3 regions of the Streptomyces sp. NPDC007907 genome follow, and region 3 is predicted to be linked to each of the others. Evidence: riboswitches for the same ligand, from Rfam matches in the RefSeq annotation. Region 3 holds a riboswitch; each other region holds the start of a gene.
The links. Region 3 has a riboswitch for cyclic di-AMP ahead of ACFZDI_RS24870 (transglycosylase family protein). Riboswitches for the same ligand answer to the same signal wherever they lie in the genome.
Positions count from the first base shown of each region.

Region 1: it holds a riboswitch for cyclic di-AMP, as region 3 does, so the genes downstream of both, ACFZDI_RS05235 (transglycosylase SLT domain-containing protein) here and ACFZDI_RS24870 (transglycosylase family protein) in region 3, are expected to answer to the same signal.
Region 2: it holds a riboswitch for cyclic di-AMP, as region 3 does, so the genes downstream of both, ACFZDI_RS24420 (peptidoglycan DD-metalloendopeptidase family protein) here and ACFZDI_RS24870 (transglycosylase family protein) in region 3, are expected to answer to the same signal.

Region 1 is NZ_JBIBKR010000001.1:1,125,241-1,132,638, reverse strand. Features, by position in the region: gene ACFZDI_RS05245 (GNAT family N-acetyltransferase) at 1-252, opposite strand, end outside; gene ACFZDI_RS05240 (Cof-type HAD-IIB family hydrolase) at 425-1,273, shown strand; gene ACFZDI_RS05235 (transglycosylase SLT domain-containing protein) at 1,237-2,013, opposite strand; cyclic di-AMP (ydaO/yuaA leader) riboswitch at 2,019-2,194, opposite strand; gene ACFZDI_RS05230 (polyprenyl synthetase family protein) at 2,697-3,707, shown strand; gene ACFZDI_RS05225 (outer membrane lipoprotein carrier protein LolA) at 3,939-5,180, shown strand; gene ACFZDI_RS05220 (ABC transporter ATP-binding protein) at 5,218-6,201, shown strand; gene ACFZDI_RS05215 (ABC transporter permease subunit) at 6,188-7,105, shown strand; gene ACFZDI_RS05210 (NAD(P)H-dependent oxidoreductase) at 7,128-7,398, opposite strand, start outside.
Region 2 is NZ_JBIBKR010000005.1:774,346-781,743, forward strand. Features, by position in the region: gene ACFZDI_RS24390 (ATP-binding SpoIIE family protein phosphatase) at 1-882, shown strand, start outside; gene ACFZDI_RS24395 (MarR family transcriptional regulator) at 979-1,485, opposite strand; gene ribA (GTP cyclohydrolase II RibA) at 1,604-2,245, opposite strand; gene ACFZDI_RS24405 (MarR family winged helix-turn-helix transcriptional regulator) at 2,379-2,897, opposite strand; gene ACFZDI_RS24410 (dihydrofolate reductase family protein) at 2,974-4,104, shown strand; tRNA gene ACFZDI_RS24415 (tRNA-Met) at 4,171-4,244, shown strand; cyclic di-AMP (ydaO/yuaA leader) riboswitch at 4,543-4,699, shown strand; gene ACFZDI_RS24420 (peptidoglycan DD-metalloendopeptidase family protein) at 4,711-5,751, shown strand; gene ACFZDI_RS24425 (PrsW family glutamic-type intramembrane protease) at 5,974-7,347, opposite strand.
Region 3 is NZ_JBIBKR010000006.1:86,216-93,613, reverse strand. Features, by position in the region: gene ACFZDI_RS24885 (nucleoside triphosphate pyrophosphohydrolase) at 1-491, shown strand, start outside; gene ACFZDI_RS24880 (cytochrome P450) at 704-1,993, shown strand; gene ACFZDI_RS24875 (transglycosylase family protein) at 2,134-3,105, shown strand; cyclic di-AMP (ydaO/yuaA leader) riboswitch at 3,334-3,500, shown strand; gene ACFZDI_RS24870 (transglycosylase family protein) at 3,505-4,197, shown strand; gene eno (phosphopyruvate hydratase) at 4,486-5,775, shown strand; gene ACFZDI_RS24860 (septum formation initiator family protein) at 5,901-6,377, shown strand; gene ACFZDI_RS24855 (DUF501 domain-containing protein) at 6,431-6,961, shown strand; gene ACFZDI_RS24850 (Ppx/GppA phosphatase family protein) at 6,958-7,398, shown strand, end outside.

The DNA.
Region 1 (7,398 bases), on a different contig from region 3:
GACGCCCAGTCCGATCGCCCGGCCCTGCCCCAACGGGCCCCGTTCATAGGGCAGGAAGCCGGCCGGCTCCGCCCCCTCGTACACCACCGCGATCCGGGCCCCCGGCCTGACCAGGCCGACGGCCTCGGTGAACTCCGGCTCCATGAAAGGGTTGCGCGGTGCCTCCGAGGCGGCGCGCAGCGCACGCCAGCGCTCCCTCTCCCCTTCACCGAGCTCCCCGGGCCCGGCCACGCGAATGCGCCCACTGCTCAACCCGACCCCCCGATCAAGTCCCCCCTGGACACAGGGAAGGTACCGCTCTATGCGGCCCCACGGGTAGGTAGCGGAGCATGTTGTTGCCAATCGGTGCAGAGGCCTTCAACCGGGCAATCGGCGTCCGCCGTACGATGAAACGAAGGGGCCGCGCTGTCCGTATTCTCTGATCATGGCCGCACCCTTCGCATATTCACTCATCGCCACCGATCTGGACGGGACGCTGCTGCGCGGCGACGACACCCTGTCCGACCGGTCCCTCGCCGTGCTCGCGCGGGTGGCGGACGCCGGTGCCCAGCACCTCGTGGTGACGGGCCGGCCGGCACCGAGAGTGCGGCCGCTCCTGGACGACCTCGGCTGCACGGGGCTCGCGGTGTGCGGGCAGGGCGCGCAGGTGTACGACGCCGGCGCGAACCGGCTGCTGTGGTCCATCACCCTGGACCGGGAGCTGGCGGAGACCGCCCTCGGCAAGATCGAGGCCGAGGTGGGGCAGGTGTACGCGGCGGTCGACCAGGACGGGGTCGACGGGCTCACGCTGATCGAGCCGGGCTATCTGATGCCGCACCCCACGCTGCCCGCGGTCCGGGTCGACCGGCGCGAGGAGCTGTGGGGCGAGCCCATCAGCAAGGTGCTGCTGCGCCATCCCTACCTGACGGACGACGAGTTGGCGGCGACCGCCCGGTCGGTGGTCGGCTCACTGGCCACGGTGACGATGTCGGGGCCCGGCACGGTCGAGCTCCAGCCGTGCGGGATCACCAAGGCGACCGGCCTGGCGCTGGCGGCCGAGCATCTGGGGCTGCGGCCGGCGGACACCATCGCCTTCGGCGACATGCCCAACGACATCCCGATGTTCGACTGGGCCGGCCACGGCGTCGCGATGGCCAACGCCCATCCCGAACTCAAGGCCGTGGCCGACGAGGTCACCCTGTCGAACGAGGACGACGGCATCGCCGTCGTCCTCGAGCGACGGCTGGGCGGGGCGGCTCAGTACGGGCCGTTGACGTTGTCGATCGAGCCGTAGCGGTCGGCCGCGTAGTTGCAGGCCGCCGTGATGTTGGCGACCGGGTCGTACGGGTCGAAGGAGGTGCCGGGCACGTGGTAGGCGGCGAACGTCGGGTCGATCACCTGGAGCAGGCCCTTGGACGGGGTGCCCGCGGCGGCGTTGGAGTCCCAGTTGTTGATCGCCTGGGGGTTGCCGGACGACTCGCGCATGACATTGCGGTAGATGCCGTCGTAGGAGCCCGGGATCCCCTGCTGCGCCATGATGTCCAGCGACTCGCGGATCCAGCCGTCGAGGTTGTTCGCGTAGGTCTTCGCGGACGCCTGGGTGGCCTGGGCGACACCGCCGGCGGGCTTCGCGGCCGGCTTGGCGGGGGCGGACGACTTGGTCGCCGTCTTCTTCGGGGCGTCCGCCTTGGCGGTGTTCACCTTCAGCTTCAGACCCGGGTGGATCAGCTTCGGGTTGTCGCCGACGGCGGCGCGGTTGTCCTTGTAGAGCTGCTTCCAGCCGCCGGAGATGTCGTACTTGTCCGCGATGTGGGCGAGCGAGTCGCCCTTGACCACGGTGTACGTGCGGGACTTGGCGGGCTGGGCCGCCTGCTTCACGGAGTGCGCGGCGGGGGCGCTCTGGGGCTCGGCGGCGCTCGCGTGCGTGGCTCCGAGGAGCGGAAGGGTGAGTGCGGCTCCACCGGTACCGACGGCGACGATGCCTCGGGTCAGCGGGCTGGTTCTGGTGCGACGGTGCTTGCCTCGTGCGGCCATGGCGATGTTCCTCTCCGGCGCCTGCGAGGTGAGCTGTCGGGTTCGGGCCGGGAGGTGCCCGGCCGCGTACGGCGCCGTGTGCCGTACGCGGCTTCACCCCGAGCCGGACCGCTGTGCGGACCGGCGACTTACCTGGGTCCCCCGCTCCTGCCACGCGTGAGTGAGTCGGTTCCTGTGGGACGTCCGGGCGGCGGCAGGATTAGGCGTCCGCCGGACAGGGCCGGAACGTATGCGAGAGCACATGTCGGGAACAAGCAGCTCCATCACATATCGAGTGGTTGACCTTGGTCGGGGGATTTTGGACCACTTGATCCTTTGCGGGAGCCAAGGCCCAACTGGCTATTGGGTAAAGGCGGTACGGGTGGTCGCCGGGAAGGTGCGGAGTAGGGGGAGAAGTGATTGACCTCACTGATCACGGGCCGAGAGGGCAATTTCCGCCAAGGGGAATTCGCCGAATCATCACGGCAAATCGTGCATAGTTCTCTACCCCTGGGTAAGTCGATAAATATCTGTTCTTATAGGTTGATCGAAAACATAGCGGTCGTGATCGGATACCACCCGGCCTGTAACCATGGGCGCTGGCGGTGATCGAAACGTGACCGGATACGCTGACTCGAGTGAGAGCGGCGACCTATCGACAATCCGCGTAATCACCGGCAGACACAGCAGACAGGAGACCCCTCGTGACCGACGTCGGGCCGTTCGGGCTGAGCGTGCGGGACCAGGATCTGGAAGCCGACGTCCAGGCCGGGTTGGCGGCTGTCGAGGAAGGCTTGCTCGAGGCCACCAAGAGTGAGGTGCCCTTCATCACGGAGGCCGCCCAGCATCTGGTGCGGGCCGGCGGCAAGCGGTTCCGCCCGCTGCTCGTGATGCTCTCCGCCCAGTTCGGCGACCGCCACGCACCCGGGATCGTGCCGTCGGCCGTCGTCGTGGAGCTGACCCACCTCGCCACGCTGTACCACGACGACGTCATGGACGAGGCCGCCGTGCGCCGTGGCGTCCCCAGTGCCAACACCCGCTGGGGCAACTCCGTCGCGGTCCTCACCGGCGACTTCCTCTTCGCCCGCGCCTCGCACATCCTGGCCGACCTCGGCCCCGAGGCCGTGCGGGTGCAGGCCGAGGCGTTCGAGCGCCTGGTGACCGGCCAGATCCTGGAGACGGCCGGACCGCAGGACGGCCGGGACCCCATCGAGCACTACCTGGACGTGCTGGGCGGCAAGACCGGCTCGCTGATCGCCGTGTCGTGCCGGTTCGGCGCGATGATGTCCGGCGCCGACGACACCGTCGTGAACGTGCTGACCCAGTACGGCGAGCGGCTCGGCGTCGCCTTCCAGCTCGCGGACGACGTCCTCGACATCGCCTCCGACTCCCACGAGTCCGGCAAGACCCCCGGTACCGACCTGCGCGAGGGCATCCCCACCCTGCCGGTGCTGCGGCTGCGGGAGCGCGCGGCCCGGCTCGGGCTCGCCGAGGACCTCGCCCTGTGCGAGCTGCTCGACTCCGACCTCACCGACGACGACCGGCACAGCGAGGCCCTGCGCCTGCTGCGCGCCCACCCGGCCCTGGAGCAGGCCCGTCGGGACACCGTCCGCTATGCCCAGGACGCCCGTTCGGCGCTGGCACCGCTGCCGGAGTGCACCGCGAAGACGGCGCTCCAGGAGCTGTGCGACGCGGTGGTGCACCGGGCCGGCTAGCACGCCCTTCCCCTGCGACCCCTACGGGTCGGGGGAGAAGTCGCCCCTCCGTGTCATACCCCAGCAGTACGCGCAGTTGAGTCCGGGGTCTGACGTATCTCCCTGGCCGATTTGGTCAGATGGATGCACGGAAGAACACCACTCCTCACCTGTTCGGGTGAGAATGGCGGCTCAGGGACGAGTGCGTGGACGACACGGACAGCCGCCGCCGACCACGGAGGTAGGGCACACATGGCACCGTACGCATCCGACGACAGCACGACCGCCGGAGAGGTCGACGAGCAGCGCTCCGGGCGGCGCAAGGCCGCGCGGTACATCGTCCCGGTCACGGTGGTGGGGGTGGCGGCCGCGACGATCGGCCTGGTGCCCGCCCTCGCCGACTCCGGCGACCCCGACCTCCCGAAGATCAGCGCACAGCAGCTCATCGAGAAGATCGCGAAGTCGGACGTCCAGCAGCTGTCCGGCACGGTGAAGATCAGCACGGACCTCGGCCTGCCGAACCTCGGCGGCCTGGAGTCCGGCCTGCTGTCCGGCGCCGCGGGCCAGGGCGGGGACGGCTCCTCCGCCGACCCGACGGCCAAACTCACCGAACTGGCCTCCGGCACGCACACCCTGCGCGTCGCCGTCGACGGCCCGGACCGGCAGAAGCTGTCGCTGCTGGAGAACGCCGCCGAGTACAGCGTCATCCACAACGGCACGGACGTCTGGGGCTACGACAGCAAGTCCAACGAGGTCTACCACGGCACCTCCGCCGACAGCCCGGAGCGCGGCAAGGACCAGCAGCCGCCGGCCACGCCGAAGGACTTCGCCGAGGAGGCCCTGAAGGCGGTCGACGACACGACGTCCGTGACCGTGGACGGCACCGCCCAGGTCGCCGGGCGGGACGCCTACAAGCTGGTCGTCCAGCCCAAGCAGTCCGGCTCGACGGTCGGCGCGATCACGGTGGCCGTGGACGCGAAGACCGGCATGCCGCTGAAGTTCACGCTGACCCCGGCCAGTGGCGGCGCCGCCGTCGTCGACGTCGGCTTCACCAAGGTGGACTTCGCCAGGCCCGCCGCCTCGACCTTCGACTTCACCCCGCCCAAGGGCGCGAAGGTCACCGAGGAGAAGGACGCTCCCAAGGGTGCAAGCAAGGGTTTCGGCGAGGAGTTCGGCAAGGGCGGGGCGAAGGACCACGCCCCCGAGGCCGGACAGGACGCCGGCAAGGGCCCCGACGGGATGAAGACCATCGGTGAGGGCTGGAACGCCATCGCCACCTTCGACACCGGCGGCGAGGGCGTGCCCTCCGGCAAGGCCGGCGGCGAGTTCGGCGGCTTCCTCGACTCGCTCGGCGACAAGGTCCACGGCGAGTTCGGCTCGGGCACGGTCTTCTCGACCCGCCTCGTCAACGCCCTCGTCACCGACGACGGCAAGGTCTACGCGGGCCTGGTCACCAAGGACGCGCTCGTGAAGGCGGCCGACGCCGCCAAGTAGCCCCTGCCTGGGCGACGTCGAGGGAACGAGGAAGCCGATGGGCGAGGTGTCCGCCACGGAACCGGAGCAGGGAGGGACCGGGGCCGGCGACGAACCGGTCATCGCCACCCGCGCGCTCACCAAGCGCTACCGCGGCGGACAGCTCGCCGTGGACGGTCTCGACCTGACCGTCCCGGCGGGCAGCGTCTTCGGCTTCCTCGGACCCAACGGCTCCGGCAAGACCACCACCATCCGCATGCTGATGGGTCTCATCGAACCCACCTCCGGCACGGCCCGGGTCCTGGGGCAGCCCATGCCCCGGGCCACCCGCGCCGTACTGCCGCACGTCGGCGCCCTCATCGAGGGCCCGGCCCTCTACGGCTTCCTCTCCGGCCGTGACAACCTCGTCCGCTACGACAGCGCCGACCCGGCCGCCGATCCACGCACCCGGCGCGCCCGGGTCGCCGCCGCACTGGACCGGGTGGGCCTGACGGCCGCCGCGGGCAAGAAGGCCAAGGCCTACTCGCTGGGCATGAAACAGCGCCTGGGCCTCGCGGCCGCGCTGCTCCAGCCGCGTCGGCTGCTCGTCCTCGACGAGCCGACCAACGGCCTCGACCCGCAGGGCATGCGCGAGATCCGCACCCTCGTACGGGAACTGGCCTCGGACGGCACGACCGTCTTCCTCTCCTCCCACCTCCTCGACGAGATCGAGCAGGTCTGCACGCACGCGGCCGTGATGGCGCAGGGCCGGCTGATCACGCAGGGCCCGGTCGCCGAGCTGTCCGCCGGGGCGCGCGGCCGGCTGGCCGTGACCACGCCGGACACGGCGGAGGCGGCCCGGGTGCTGAAGGAGCAGGGCGTGGGCGACGTCGTCGTCACCGACGACCGGGTGACCGGCGAACCCCCGGACCGCGACCTCGCCGAGGTGACCGCCGCGCTGGTGACGGCCGGGGTCCGGGTACGCGGCCTCACCGTCGAACGGGCCTCGCTGGAGGACGCGTTCGTGGCGCTGACGGGGGAGGGCTTCGATGTCGCGGGCTGATCCGAGCGCCCCTCAGGGGCGCGGGGAACTGCGCGAGGAGCCACAGACGGCCCGCACCCGCCGGACGACCTTCCGCGCCTCCCTCCTTGGCAACGAACTGCTGACCACGTTCCGCCGCTGGCGCACCTTGGCCCTCCTCGCGGTGCTGGCGGCCGTCCCCGTCCTGGTGGGCATCGCGGTCAAGATCGAGACCGGCGACGGTTCCTCGGCCGGTCCCGGCGGCGGGGGAGGCGGACCCGCCTTCCTCTCGCAGATCACCAACAACGGCCTGTTCCTCGTCTTCACCGCCCTGGCCGCCACGGTGCCGTTCTTCCTGCCCATGGCGGTCGGGGTCGTCGCCGGGGACGCGATCGCCGGCGAGGCCAACTCCGGCACGCTGCGGTACCTACTGGTCGCCCCGGCCGGCCGCGGCCGCCTGCTGCTCACCAAGTACGCGACGGTCGTCGTCTTCTGCCTGACCGCCACACTCGTGGTCGCCGTGTCCGCGCTGACCGTGGGCGCGTTGCTCTTCCCGCTCGGGGACCTGACGACCATCTCCGGCACGCGGATCGGCTTCGCCGAGGGCCTGGGCAGGGCCCTGCTGATCGCCCTGGCCGTCGCCGCCTCCCTGATCGGCGTCGCCGCGCTCGGCCTGTTCGTCTCGACGCTGACGGGCAGCGGCATCGCGGCGATGGCGACGACGGTCGGCCTGCTGATCACGGTCCAGATCCTCGACCAGATCCCGCAGCTGCACGCCCTCCAGCCCTACCTCTTCTCCCACTACTGGCTGTCCTTCGCCGACCTCATGCGCGAGCCGGTCTACTGGGACGACCTGACGAAGAACGTCGAGTTGCAGGCCCTCTACGCGGCGGTGTTCGGGTCGGCGGCGTGGGCGCGCTTCACGACGAAGGACATCACCGCCTAGGCCGCGGACCCGGTCCCGGTGCTCAGTCCTCGTACAGGAACCTGGCCAGGGGCGCCTCCTGCGTGAAGAAGGTCTTGGCGCGGGTCAGGGCCGCGTCGTCGGTCAGCACGTCACCGGGCCTGCTGCCGTTGCCGAGCAGCACCCCGCCGAAGCGCATCCCCATGTACGCCGCCGAGTTGTGCAGTGCCCCGACGAGCGGGTCGGCGACCACCTCCTGCGTGTGCGCGAGGGCGGTGACGCCCCACAGGGTGCGGCCGGCCAGGGTCGCCTTGAAGTCCAGGCCCGGTGTGCGC
Region 2 (7,398 bases), on a different contig from region 3:
GTCGAGCGCGCGCACGACGGTGACCGCCGGCCGGTCGTGCAGCTCGTCTCGCTCGACCACGGACCCGGCATCCCGGACGTCGCGGCGGCGATGCGCGACGGCTACACCACGACCGTCGCCGCCTCGCTGGGCGCCGGGCTCGGGACGTGCCGGCGCATAGCGAACGACTTCGACCTGCACAGCGCGCCGGGCCGGGGCACCGTCGTGATGGCCCGGATCGGGCACGAGCCGGCCGTCCGCAACCAGGGGCCGCCCCCGCCGGGGCCGCGTGCCGGGGGCGTCAACGTCCCCCTGGGCAGGGCCGAGCACTCCGGGGACGCCTGGGGCCGGGTGCGCCGCGGCGATCGTCTGACCCTGCTGCTCGCCGACGGGCTCGGCCACGGGGTGAAGGCCGCCGAGGCCTCCACCGCGGCAGTGCGGGAGCTGCGCGACCTGGCCGAGTTGCCGCCGGTGGAGATCCTTCGGAGTCTGGGCCGGGCCCTGCGCCCGACCCGGGGCGCGGCCGTCGCCGTGGCCCAACTGGAGCTGCGGGAAGAGCGGTTGAGCTTCGCCGGGATCGGCAACATCGGTGCCCGGCTGCGGACCGACGGCGCGTGGAAGCCGCTGCTGTCCCACCCCGGCATCGTGGGCGCGCAGACGCCGGCGTCCGTGCCCGTGCAGCGCGTGCCGTGGCACCCGGGCAGTCTGCTGGTGCTGCACAGCGATGGCCTGCCCAGCCGCTGGACGCCGCCCGACGACGGGGTCCTGCCCGGCTGCGACCCGGCGGTGGCGGCCGCGGTGGTACTCCGTGACGCGGGCAGCGCGGCCCGCCCGGTCCGGGACGACACCTGCGTGGCGGTCCTCACCGCAGGAGGAGAAAGCCGCCACGGCTCAGGCACGTGACGCCTGTCCGGGACGGGAGTGACGAGGGGCCCCACTCCCACGGGCACCCCACCGGCGCCGACTCGGGGCATGACCGCCCCTAACCGGCAGGTTTCTTCAGCTGTCCTCGGGGCTTCCGGTCTCGGGCGGCAACGTGGCCCGGGCCGACAGGAAGCCCCGCAACCCCCTGCTCAGCGCCGCCCGTTCGGCAGGCTTCATGGCCGCCAGTGCCGCGGTCAGGGCCTGGGCGCGGCGGACGGCGACGTCGTCCAGGACCCGCTGTCCGTGTGTCGTGAGCCACAGTTGCACTTCGCGGCGGGTGACGGGATGCGGGACCCGTTCCAGCAGACCGGCCGCGGCCAGACGGTCGCAGAGGCGGCTGGCCGTGGGGAGGCCGATGTCCAGGCCGTCCGCCAGGGCCGTCAGGTTCAGCCCGGGCGCCGCCTGCACGGTGCGCAGCGCCCGCAACTGGTGCGGTGACAGCCGCAGGGACGCCTCCTGGGCGGCGACCGACCACAGCGCCACCAGGCTCTCCACAGCGTCGGTGATCTGCGCTGCGACGGCCTCCGGGCCCTCGCCCGGTCCCTTCGCCCGGTGGTGGCCGGGGCCGTCGAGATCGGTCACGAAACGGTCACTTCCATAAAAGCGCGGGTACTGATGAGGTCGCCCTCTTGCAAAGGCTGTACCCGATGAACCGAAGGGCAAGCAGCCCGGTTCAGCACCCGTCCGGACCGGCGTCCGGTCAGCCCGCGTTGAGCTCCGCCAGCGCCGCGAGCGGCAGCGTGTGCTGGGTCTGGAGGACTTTCGCGCGCAGGTAGCGGACGTTGTGGGCGGTGGTGAAGACGCCGGTGGGGACCCGGTCGCGGACGTCGATGCCCAGAGACCGCAACTGGTCGGCTTTGTCGGGGTTGTTGGAGAGCAGCTCCAGTTCACCGATGCCCAGGGCCCGGAGCATCTGGGACGCTGCCGTGTAGTCGCGGGCGTCCTCCGGCAGCCCCAGCGCCGCGTTCGCCTCGTACGTGTCGAGCCCCTCGTCCTGGAGGGCGTACGCGTCGAGCTTGTTGTAGAGGCCGATGCCGCGGCCCTCCTGGCGCAGGTAGAGCAGGACACCGCCGCGCTCGGCGATGCGCTCGACCGCCTCGCGCAGCTGCGGGCCGCAGTCGCAGCGGGCGCTGCCGAACACGTCCCCGGTCAGGCACTCGGAGTGCAGCCGCACCAGCGGGACCGGGCCGGGCTCTCCGAGGATCACGGCCACGTGCTCCTGGCCGTCGGCCAGCCCGTGGAAGGTGACGACCTCGGCGTCCGCCTCGTAGCCGTCGTGGAAGCGCAGCGGGACCCGGACGCGTGAGCGCGGGGTGGCGACGACGGCGGGGGTGTCGGGCATGCGGGGCCTCCGGGGTCCGTTTCCTGTTCGGCTGCACAGCCGTACTGCTTCAGATTTGAAGCAGATCCACGGTCGGAACCCTACTCGTGCTTTAAATTTGAAGCAATGACGAAGCCGGACGCTGTGACGCGGGTCACGAACAGGTGGGTGAGGACCTCCGCCGCCACGGCACGTCGTCCGCCGCCGCCCGCGGCCCGTCCTCCTCCTGGAGCCCCCGCGCGATCGCCGCGGAGATCTCCTCCAGCTGGCCCACCTGCTCCTCGCTGAGCCGGTCGAACAGGGAGCTGCGCACGGTCTCGACATGCCCGGGCGCCGCGCGCTCCAGCACGGCGAACCCCTCGTCGGTCAGCACCGCGATGCTGCCGCGCTTGTCGTACCGGCAGGCCTCGCGCCGCAGCATGCCGTCCTTCTCCAGCCGCGTGACCGCGTACGTCAGCCGGCTGCGGGTGATCTTCAGCCGCTCGGCGAGATCGGTCATGCGCAGCCGCCGTTCCGGGGACTCCGACAGGACGGACAGGATGGAGTAGTACAGGTGCGGCATGCCGGCGTCCTGCTGGAGCTGCCGGTCGATCGCGTCCTCCAGGAGCAGCGAGGCTGCCATGTAGGCGCGCCAGGCGCGCTGCTCCTCGGGGGTGAGCCAGCGAGTCGTCATGCCGCCAGTGTAGGTTTGTTTCAAACTTGAACCAAGCCCTGTCCGTCCCGCCGTCCCGACCAGCCGCGGAGCACCGATGCCTCACCCGTACGTCCTGCTGTCCGCCGCCGTCTCCCTCGACGGCTACCTGGACGACACCGGGCCCGACCGCCTGCTGCTGTCCAGCCCGGCCGACTTCGACCGGGTCGACGAGGTCCGGGCCGGCGTCGACGCGATCCTGATCGGCGCCGGCACCATCCGCGCCGACAACCCCCGCCTGCTGGTGAACTCGGAGCGGCGCCGGGCCGCCCGCACGGCCGCGGGCAAGCCCGAGTACCCCCTCAAGGTCACGGTCAGCGGCTCGGGTGACCTCGACCCGGACGCCCGCTTCTGGCACACCGGCGGCGAGAAGCTCCTCTACACGACCGACCAGGGCGCCGAACGCGCCCGTGCGCTCGGCCTCGCCGCCGACGTCGTCCCGCTCGGCACCGAACTGGACTGGCGGCGGCTGCTCACGCACCTGCACGACGTGCGGGGCGTGGGACGGCTCATGGTCGAGGGTGGCGGCCTGATCCACACCCAGCTCCTCACCCAGGGCCTGGCCGACGAGCTCCAGCTGGTCCTCGCCCCGCTCTTCGTGGGCGACCCCCGGGCGCCCCGGCTCTTCGGCCCGGGCGGCTACCAGGGCGGCCGGCTCCGGCTGCTGGAGTCGCGGCGGATCGAGGACGTCGTCCTGATGCGCTACGAGCCGACCGCCCCGGGAACCGGCCCCCTGCCCGCCGCCGCCGACCACCATTGGCTGGCCCTCGCCTGTGAACTGGCCGAGCGCTGCCCCCCGTCGGACACGGCGTTCAGCGTGGGTGCGGTCGTGGTCGCCGCCGACGGCACGGAACTGGCCCGCGGCCACTCCCGTGAGGGCGGCGACGCGGTGGTGCACGCCGAGGAGGCGGCCCTCGCGAAGCTCGACCCGGCCGACCCGCGCCTGCCCGGCGCGACGGTGTACAGCAGCCTGGAGCCGTGCGCCCGCCGCGCCTCCCGGCCCGCGCCCTGCGCCCGGCTGATCCTCGACGCGGGCGTACGGCGGGTCGTCACGGCCTGGCGCGAGCCGGACACCTTCGTGACGGACGCCGACGGCAGCGGCCTGCTGGCGGCCCGGGGGGTGGAGGTCCTCGTCCTGCCGGAACACGAGGAGCGGGCCAAGGCCCCGAACCGCCACCTGACGCGCTGAGCACGGGCCGGACGGAGGGTGTGCGCGAGCGGTCCCGCGGATGGCGTACACTGGTGAACACAACGACGCGGGGTGGAGCAGCTCGGTAGCTCGCTGGGCTCATAACCCAGAGGTCGCAGGTTCAAATCCTGTCCCCGCTACTGAAGGCCGAGGGCCGGAATCCGAAAGGGTTCCGGCCCTCGGTGCTTTCCCGGTGTCCACCCCGTGGCTCGCTACGGTCGGTGAGCGAACCGTCCCGTTCCGCATAACATCTGACACACCGTCAAAAACGTTCAGTCACCTGCATGATGGTCAACTCGCCCGATTTGAACCGGTCATGGCAGGTAAGTCCGCGCGAAAAAGGCTAATGATCAAGCGGAACCGCTGGAATACCCCCCGCGCCTCCATTAACGTTCGATAACGCAGCGCGGTCGTCCCAGCCGTCACAGAAGGCGGCTCCGTGCGCACGCGCCGAATCCCGCAAGGGAACCGGGGAACCACCACTTGGGGTGAATCGGGCGGATACCACCGTGGAAGCACGGCAGGTATACGCGCGTAGGAGACCTTCCTGCTCCGAACCCGTCAGCTAACCCGGTAGGCGAGAAGGAAGGAAAGGAGTACGCCCACGTGGCGTCCAACCGGCCTGCCCCCACGGCCCCGTACGCGCCGAAGCGCGACACCGACACCTTCGGCTACGGCGGTCAGCGCACCGACGAGGGCCCGTTCCAGGAGTGGAACCCCACCGAGGAGTCCATCCGTCCCGTCCGCGGCCGGCATCGCGTCACCAAGCAGCGCGGCGGAGGTCTCGCCCGCAGCTCCACCGTCCTGGGCGTCGGCGTCATAGCTGCCGTGGGTGCCGGCGGCATCGCCAGTGCCCAGACCGGCAAGCCCCCGGTGTCCATCTCCGTTCCGGACCTGCCCTCGGTGGGTTCCCTCATTTCGGACGACGACACCCCCGAAGGTTCCGCCACCCCGCTCAGCAGCCTCGGCACCGCCACGGCGGACACCGCGCAGGACACGTCCGGCGCCCGTGCCGGGGCCGGTGACGCGCTGCGCGCTCGGATCATGGCGCAGGTCGAGCACCAGCAGGAGCAGATCGAGACCAAGGCCGCCGAGGACGCCGCGGCCGCCGCCGAGAAGGCGGCCAAGGAGGCGGTCGCCAAGGCGGAGCAGGAAGCCAAGGCCAAGGCCGCCGAGGCGAAGAGGAAGGCGGAGGAGGAGGCCAGGAAGAAGGCCGAGGCCGAGCGGCTCGCCGCCCTCGCCAAGCAGTTCACGCTGCCGATCTCCTCGTACACCCTCACCTCGACGTTCGGCCAGGCCGGCGCCTACTGGTCCTCCGGCTACCACACCGGCCTCGACTTCGCCGCCCCCACGGGCACGCCGATCAAGGCCGTGCACAGCGGCACGATCACCGAGGCGGGCTGGAACGGCTCGTACGGCTACAAGACCGTCCTCACCCTCGATGACGGCACCGAGATCTGGTACGCGCACCAGTCCTCCATCGGCGTCAGCGTCGGCCAGAAGGTCAGCACCGGCGACGTGATCGGCCGCGTGGGCGCCACCGGCAACGTCACCGGCGCGCACCTGCACCTCGAAGTCCACTCCGGCGGATCCGCGAGCGGCATCGACCCGATGGCGTGGCTGCGCGGCAAGGGACTGAACCCGTAAGCGGTACGCCCCCTTTGCAGCACCCCGACCGAAAACCGGCGGCCCTGACGACGACCCCCCGACGTCAGGGCCGCCGGTCTTCGGTCGCGGTGTTCACGGGAGTTCTGCGTCCGTAGCGGCTACGGCGTCAGCTGCCAGGCCGTGGTCAGGGCAGGCCCTGGAACCGGTAGGGGCTGTACGCGGGCTACGGCGTCGACCGCCGGGCCTCCCTCCGGGGTTGCCCTAGGAGCGGTACGGGTTGTACGCCGGGTACGGCGTCGGTCGGGTCGGCTGGTGGGCGTAGCCGTAGCCGTAGCCGTGTCCGTACACGCCGTGGACCGGCCAGGGCGGGGCCACCACCGGGACCGGAGGGGCGGTGATCCGCGCCGCGTGGTCCAGCGCGGGGCGGGACACCTCCCGGCGCCGCCACAGTTCGCCGAGCAGCTCCCCCTCCCGTACGGCGAAGTCCGGCCGGACGCCGCCCCGCCGGGCCCGGTGCCGCAGGAACGCCAGGGACGTCGCGTACGCCTCGTAGCGGGCCACCTCCCGGGCCGCCGCCCTGCCGAGGTGGCGGCGGGCGTACTGGCGGGCGATCCGCCGGGCCCGCATGGAGCCGAGCGCGTACGGCTCGGCCGGGGTCAGCCAGCCGGCCACGGCGTAGGCGGGCAGTTCCGCCCGGACGGTCTTCAGCTCCCGCTGCCGCGTCCAGATCACCAGCCACGTCAGCAGCCCGAAGATGGGCACCATGAACGCCGCGTACACGGCGAAGAAGCCGTACTCGCCGAACGCCGACGAGCCGTTCCACATCGCGTGCATGCCCATTGCGAGCAGCAACCCGGACAGCGGGAAGACGATCCGGCGCACGGGCCGGCGGGCCGTCGAGAGCGCGGAGATGCCGAAGCCGATGCCGGTGAGGACCGTGAACAGCGGATGCGCGAACGGCGACATGATGATGCGCACGAAGAAGGTCGCCGCCGTGACGGAGGCGATGCCGCTGTGGCCGGTCAGCTGGTCGGTGCCGAAGGCGGTGCCCAGATAGAGGATGTTCTCGGTGAAGGCGAAGCCGGTGGCGGTCACGCCGGCTACGACGACGCCGTCGACGATGCCGGTGAAGTCGCGACGCCGGAAGAGGAAGACCAGGAGCACGGCCGCCGCCTTGGCCGACTCCTCGACCACCGGCGCTATCACCGTCGCGCCGAGGGTGTCCGCGCTGGACGGGTCCGCCGTCGCCGTCGCTATCCATCTCGTCGCGAAGCTGTTGGCGACGATCGCTATCAGCGCCGCCGCGCAGGCGCCCCAGGCGAAGCAGAACACCAGGTTCCGCCAGGGGCCGGGTTCGACCCTGTCCAGCCAGCGGAACGCGGCTATCAGCAGGGGCACCGGCAGGACGGCCAGCCCCAGCCCGACCAGGAACCCCTCCGTGCCGGTCTCCTCACGGACCAGGGCGAGGATGACCAGGCCGGACATCGCGAGGAGCGTGCTCAGCGCGCCGTAGCGCACCCACGTGCGCTGCCACCAGTGGGCGTGTCGCAGGGAGCCGGGTGTGCCCGGGCCGGCGAAGGGGACGCCGTCGGCGGGACCGCTCGGGTACGACGGGTGCGGGAGGCTGGTGGCCACGGGATTGACCCTAACGACGGATGGGCGCTGTCCGCAGGCGGGAGAGGTGCC
Region 3 (7,398 bases):
CGATCGAGGAGGGCGACCGCGACGAACTGCGCGAAGAGCTCGGTGACGTCCTCCTCCAGGTCGTCTTCCACGCCCGCATCGCCGAGGAGGGCCGCCCGGAGGATGGGGAGGACCCTTTCTCCATCGACGACGTGGCAGGCGGCATCGTCGCCAAGCTGATCCACCGCCACCCGCATGTCTTCGGCGACGCGACGGCGACCACCCCCGAGGAGGTCAAGGAGCACTGGCTTCGCACCAAGGCGGTCGAGAAGCAGCGCACCTCGATCACCGAGGGCATCCCCCTCGGCCAGCCCGGCCTCGCCCTCGCCGCCAAGCTGGCCTCCCGCGTCCGCACCGCCCGCCTGGACATACCGCTCCCGCCCGTCGAGGGCATCGGCTACGACCTGCTGGCCCTGGCCGCGCGCGCCGAGTCGGAGGGCGTCGACCCGGAGGCGGCCCTCAGAGCGGCGGCCCGCGCCTACCGCGACGCGATCCGCCAGGCCGAGGGCTAGGTCCTGTCGCTCGGACCGGACCGGGCGCCCCAGGTCCCGAGGGCTGGGACCCGGCGTTCGCATCAGGCCGACGCCCCCGGGCCCCGGGGCCTGTCGACCCGGCTGGGGCACGCCGGGGGCCGCTCGGACCGGGGCGGGGCAGTGCCGGAGGCCGCTCGGCCGAGCCCCGACGCCGAGCGGGGGCACTGCCGGGAGCCGGATACGGTCGACGCGTGACCGACCAGCACAGGCCCAGCCCGCCCCCGCCCGCTCCCGACCTCTTCACCTGGGAGTTCGCGAGCGACCCCTACCCCGCCTACGCCTGGCTCCGCGAGCACAGCCCCGTCCACAGGACGCGGCTCCCGAGCGGGGTGGAGGCATGGCTGGTCACGCGGTACGCCGACGCCAAGCAGACACTCGCCGACCCCCGGCTGTCCAAGAACCCCGCGCACCACGACGAACCGGCGCACGCCAAGGGCAAGACGGGAATCCCCGGCGAGCGCAAGGCCGAGCTGATGACGCACCTGCTCAACATCGACCCGCCGGACCACACCCGGCTGCGGCGGCTCGTGTCCAAGGCGTTCACGCCCCGCCGGGTCGCCGAGTTCGCGCCACGGGTGCAGGAGCTCACCGACACCCTCATCGACGGCTTCGCGGCGAAGGGCTCCGCCGACCTGATCCACGAGTTCGCCTTCCCGCTGCCCATCTACGCCATCTGCGACCTGCTCGGCGTCCCGCGCGAGGACCAGGACGACTTCCGTGACTGGGCGGGCATGATGATCCGTCACCAGGGCGGGCCCAGGGGCGGTGTGGCGCGGTCGGTGAAGAAGATGCGCGGCTACCTCGCCGACCTCATCCACCGCAAGCGCGAGGCGCTCCCGGCCGAGCCCTCCCCCGGCGAGGACCTCATCTCCGGTCTGATCCGCGCCTCCGACCACGGCGAGCACCTCACCGAGAACGAGGCGGCGGCCATGGCCTTCATCCTGCTGTTCGCCGGTTTCGAGACCACCGTCAACCTCATCGGGAACGGCACGTACGCGCTGCTCACGCACCCCGGGCAGCGCGCCCGGCTCCAGGCGTCCCTCGCCGCCGGGGAGAGCGCCCTCCTGGAGACCGGCGTCGAGGAACTCCTCCGCTACGACGGCCCCGTCGAGCTCGCCACCTGGCGCTTCGCCACGCAGTCCCTCACCCTCGGCGGGCAGCGCATCGAGGAGGGCGACCCCGTCCTCGTCGTCCTGGCCGCCGCAGACCGGGACCCGGAGCGGTTCGCCGATCCGGAGGTCCTGGACCTCTCCCGCCGTGACAACCAGCACCTCGGGTACGGCCACGGCATCCACTACTGCCTCGGCGCCCCGCTCGCCCGCCTGGAGGGCCAGACCGCGCTCGCCACGCTCCTCACCCGGCTCCCGGACCTCCGGCTCGCCGTGGATCCGTCCGATTTGAGGTGGCGCGGCGGCCTCATCATGCGGGGGCTGCGCACCCTGCCGGTGGAGTTCGTACCCGGCAGCACCGGCCGAAGGTGACGAAACATCAGACCTGTGATCTTCACGTGATCTACGCGGCATGAACTTGTGACAAGTGATCGACTGCCGATACGTTCACCCATCAACGCGGCGGGGAATCACGCCGCGTCGGTCACTGCTGTCGCGCGAAAGGTCTCCGTATGCTCTCCGGGAACGGTCGGCACCGTCGCCCCCGCCAGGCTCCGGCTCTCCTCGTGGCGGCCGGAGTGACCGGCTCCGCCATCGCCATCCCCCTCCTCGGGGCCTCCGGCGCCAGCGCGGCCGACGGCACGACCTGGGACCGGGTCGCGGACTGCGAGACCGGCGGCGCCTGGAGCCAGAACAGTGGCAACGGCTACTACGGCGGCCTGCAGTTGTCCCAGGAGGACTGGGAGAACCACGGCGGCCTCGACTACGCCGCGAGCGCCGACCTGGCCAGCCGCTCCCAGCAGATAGCCGTGGCCGAGAGAATCCTCGCCGACCAGGGGGTCGGCGCGTGGCGCACCTGTGGCCTGCTCTCCGGCCTGGAGCAGGGCAAGGGATCGGATTCATCCGAATCCTCGGGATCATCAGACTCGTCCGATGAAGAAGTGGATTCGTCCGGTTTGCTCGACTCGCTCGGTTCGTCCCCTTCGGAGAGCGCATCCCCTTCCCCCTCGGCGTCGCCTGACGGGTCGTCGACCTCGAAGGATAAAAACGCCGATCCGGACAAGTCGCCCGAATCCACCGGCTCGTCCCAGGGTCGGCCGTCCGACGACTCCTCGTCGACCCCCTCGAAGAGTGACAAGTCCGACAGCTCGCAGTCCGCGGACGGCTCCTCGGAGTCGGCCGACGCCGGCTCCGGCCGTCACCGCGGACCCAGCGCCGACGAGACGCAGGCGCCCGGGGACGGCCGTACGGGTGAATCCACGGGCCGTCACGCCTCGCGCGGTGACGACAGCTCCCGGGACGCCTCCGAGGGCGCCTACATCGTGGGCGTCGGCGACAGCCTCTGGTCCATCGCCGACTCCCTTGAGGTCAGCGGCGGATGGCACGCGCTCTACGAGGGCAACGAGAAGGCCGTCGGTTCCGACCCGGACCTCATCCTCCCCGGTGAGAAGCTCACGGTCGAGGGCGAAGCGGACGAGAAGTAGCGGTTCGGGCAGTGCGGAAACCGGGGTGGAAGTCGCCCCGAAACCGCGCGAGTTAGCGCCCCGATTCGCGGCTGATGTCCCGTTTGGGTCCCGTGAGAGATAGATCTCAGAAGCCCTGATCGTCTTTGAAATTCCGTCGATCGCGTGTCTACGGTCGTGACCGCTCGCCACCGCGAGCCCCGGCTGCCGCAACGCCGAATCCTGCCAGCGGCCGCACGGGAACAGTCGTCGCGTCAAGCGCCGTAGGCAGGAGCGGGGGACCCAAGGTAGGTGCCCGACCGGCAGTTTGTGCCGGAAGGGCTTGGGGTGAAGCCGTGTCCCGGGAGGGACACGGCCGGGCAACTCAACCGGCCCGAACCCGACAGCTCACCTCGCAGGCGTCGGTGAGGGGATCCATCCATGCTGTTTTCCGGCAAGGGCAAGCACCGTCGTCCGTCCAAGACCACCCGTGCCGCCGCGCTCGCCGGCGTCACCGGTGTCGCCATCGCCGCCCCGCTGATGGCGGCCGGCAACGCCTCCGCCGCCACCGCCTCCGAGTGGGACGCGGTCGCCCAGTGCGAGTCCGGCGGCAACTGGTCCATCAACACCGGCAACGGCTACTACGGCGGTCTGCAGTTCTCCGCCTCCACCTGGGCCGCGTACGGCGGCACCCAGTACGCCTCCACCGCCGACAAGGCCAGCAAGGACCAGCAGATCCAGGTCGCCGAGAAGGTCCTGGCGAGCCAGGGCAAGGGCGCCTGGCCGGTCTGCGGCAAGGGCCTGTCGAGCGCCGGCTACACCGGCGGCTCCTCGAGCGACTCCGGCAGCTCCACGCAGCAGAGCCAGCAGAGCACCGAGTCCCGCGAGACCCAGCAGCAGCCGGCCTCCCGCTCCGACGAGCGCCCGGCGGCCAAGAAGACCGTCACCACCCCGACCGGCAAGAAGGTCAAGAAGGGCGACGGCGAGTACAAGGTCGTCAAGGGTGACACCCTCAGCTCGATCGCCGCGGACAAGAAGGTCAAGGGCGGCTGGGAGAAGCTCTTCGAGCTGAACAAGGACATCGTCGAGGACGCCAACCTCATCTACCCGGGCCAGCAGCTGCACCTGAAGTAAGCAGCGGCCCCCCCGGACCCTCCGGGGTCCGGCCCCCCACCCGGATCTTCCGGGGTCCACGGGCTCCCCGCCCCGGTGCGTCACCCCCCGTACGCACCGGGGCGGGGTTTTTTCGGCAACGCGCTTTGTTCCGTTCGGAAACAATTTACGCTCGGTTCTGTCCATGAGGTGGGCGACCCGGTGGCCGATCGCCCCGGGCCGGTTAGGCTCATGTCGCGAGCCACCGGGCCCGCACCTCGCCGGGTCCGCGCGACCCGCGTACCGCGTCACATCAAGAAGGAGATGCTCGTGCCGTCCATCGACGTCGTCGTAGCCCGGGAAATCCTGGACTCCCGAGGCAACCCCACGGTCGAGGTCGAGGTCGGCCTCGACGACGGCAGCACCGGTCGTGCCGCCGTCCCGTCCGGCGCCTCCACGGGCGCCTTCGAGGCCATCGAGCTCCGCGACGGCGACTCGAACCGCTACCTCGGCAAGGGCGTGGAGAAGGCCGTCCTCGCCGTCATCGAGCAGATCGGCCCGGAGCTGGTCGGCTATGACGCCACGGAGCAGCGCCTGATCGACCAGGCGATGTTCGACCTGGACGCCACCGACAACAAGGGCTCCCTCGGCGCCAACGCCATCCTCGGCGTCTCGCTCGCCGTCGCCCACGCCGCCTCCGAGGCCAGCGACCTGCCGCTGTTCCGCTACCTGGGCGGCCCCAACGCGCACCTGCTGCCGGTGCCGATGATGAACATCCTGAACGGCGGCTCGCACGCCGACTCCAACGTGGACATCCAGGAGTTCATGATCGCCCCGATCGGCGCGGAGTCCTTCTCCGAGGCGCTGCGCTGGGGTGCCGAGGTCTACCACACGCTGAAGAAGGTCCTGAAGAGCAAGGGCCTGGCCACCGGCCTCGGCGACGAGGGCGGCTTCGCCCCGAACCTCGGCTCCAACCGCGAGGCCCTCGACCTCATCCTCGAGGCCATCAAGGAAGCCGGCTACACCCCGGGCGAGCAGATCGCCCTGGCCCTCGACGTCGCCGCCTCCGAGTTCTACAAGGACGGCTCCTACACCTTCGAGGGCAAGACCCGCTCGGCCGCCGAGATGACCGAGTACTACGCGGAGCTCGTCGACGCGTACCCGCTCGTCTCCATCGAGGACCCGCTGTTCGAGGACGACTGGGAGGGCTGGAAGACCATCACCGCCAAGCTCGGTGACAAGGTCCAGCTCGTCGGCGACGACCTGTTCGTCACCAACCCGGAGCGCCTCGCCCGCGGCATCGAGGAGGGCGCGGCCAACGCGCTGCTCGTGAAGGTGAACCAGATCGGTTCGCTCACCGAGACCCTGGACGCCGTCGAGCTGGCTCAGCGCAACGGCTTCAAGTGCATGATGTCCCACCGCTCCGGCGAGACCGAGGACGTCACCATCGCCGACCTGGCCGTCGCCACCAACTGCGGCCAGATCAAGACCGGCGCCCCGGCCCGCTCCGAGCGCGTCGCCAAGTACAACCAGCTGCTGCGCATCGAGGAGATCCTCGACGACGCCGCGGTCTACGCCGGCCGCAGCGCCTTCCCGCGGTTTCGCTCTGCGAACCATTAAGCACGGCAAGGGCTGAACGACCCACCGGGTCGGGCCTGAGCCAGTCGTACGTACGTCCCCGTACCCGGTCCCGTACCGTGTCCGGGGACGTACGCGCGTAGGACGGTGGAGCGGGAGGCGGACAGATGGCCGTGAAGGACCGGGACCGGTTCTCCACCGCGACCAGGATCCGGTTGCTCGGCGAGCAGACCGCGGCCCGGGTCTACCGTTCCCAGACCAGGCGCCAGGCCCGCCGCTCGCGGCTGACCGGCCGGGCCGCGCTGCTCGCCCTGGTGATGTGCTCGCTGATCGTGGCCCTGGCCTACCCGATGCGGGAGTACGTCTCGCAGCGGGCCGAGATCGACGACCTGCAGCGCGAACAGCGGCAGGCCCGCGAGCGCGTCGAGCGGCTGCGCGACCTGAAGGCGCGCTGGCAGGACGACGCGTACGCCGAGCAGCAGATCCGGCAGCGGTTGCACTACGTGATGCCGGGGGAGACGGGCTTCATCGTCGTCGACCCGCACGCGGCGAAGCAGTCGCGCACCGACCTGGGGGCGGCCGACCGCCCCTGGTACTCCAACGTCTGGGACGGGGTCGACAAGGCCGACGCCTCCGACCGGTGACCCGAGCCCCAGCCAGTGACCTGAACCCAGAGAAAGACAGCCTGAAGACAGTCATGGAAACGCCCCCGCCGACCACCCCGCGCACCGAGCCGACCGACGCCGACGTCGAGGCCTTCAAGCAGCAGCTCGGTCGGCCCCCGCGCGGTCTGCGCGCGATCGCGCACCGCTGCCCGTGCGGACAGCCCGACGTCGTCGAGACGGCCCCCCGCCTGCCAGACGGCACGCCCTTCCCCACGCTGTACTACCTGACGTGCCCGAAGGCGAACTCGGCCATCGGCACGCTGGAGGCCAACGGCGTGATGAAGGAGATGACCGAGCGGCTGGCGTCGGACCCGGAGCTGGCCGCCGCCTACCGTGCCGCGCACGAGGACTACATCCGGCGCCGTGACGAGATCGAGGAGCTGAAGAACTTCCCGAGCGCGGGCGGCATGCCGGACCGGGTGAAGTGCCTGCACGTCCTGGTGGCGCACTCGCTGGCCGCGGGGCCGGGGGTGAACCCGCTGGGCGACGAGGCGCTGGCGATGCTGCCGGAGTGGTGGCGCAAGGGCACCTGTGTGACGACCGCCGAGGAGGCCGCCCAGTGACCCGTGTCGCCGCCGTGGACTGCGGTACGAACTCCATCCGGCTGCTGGTCGCCGAGGCCGACCCGGAGACCGGGGAGCTGACCGATCTGGACCGCCGGATGATGGTCGTGCGGCTCGGGCAGGGTGTCGACCGCACCGGCCGGCTCGCTCCCGAGGCGCTCGAGCGGACCTTCGCGGCGTGCCGCGAGTACGCCGGGATCATCAAGGAGCACGGCGCCGAGCGGCTGCGGTTCGTGGCGACGTCCGCGTCCCGGGACGCCGAGAACCGGGACGAGTTCGTGCGCGGCGTGCTGGACATCCTGGGCGTGGAGCCCGAGGTGATCACCGGGGACCAGGAGGCCGAGTTCTCCTTCACCGGCGCCACCAAGGAGCTCGCCGGGGACGACCGCCTCCCCAAGCCCTACCTGGTCGTCGACATCGGCGGCGGCTCGACCGAG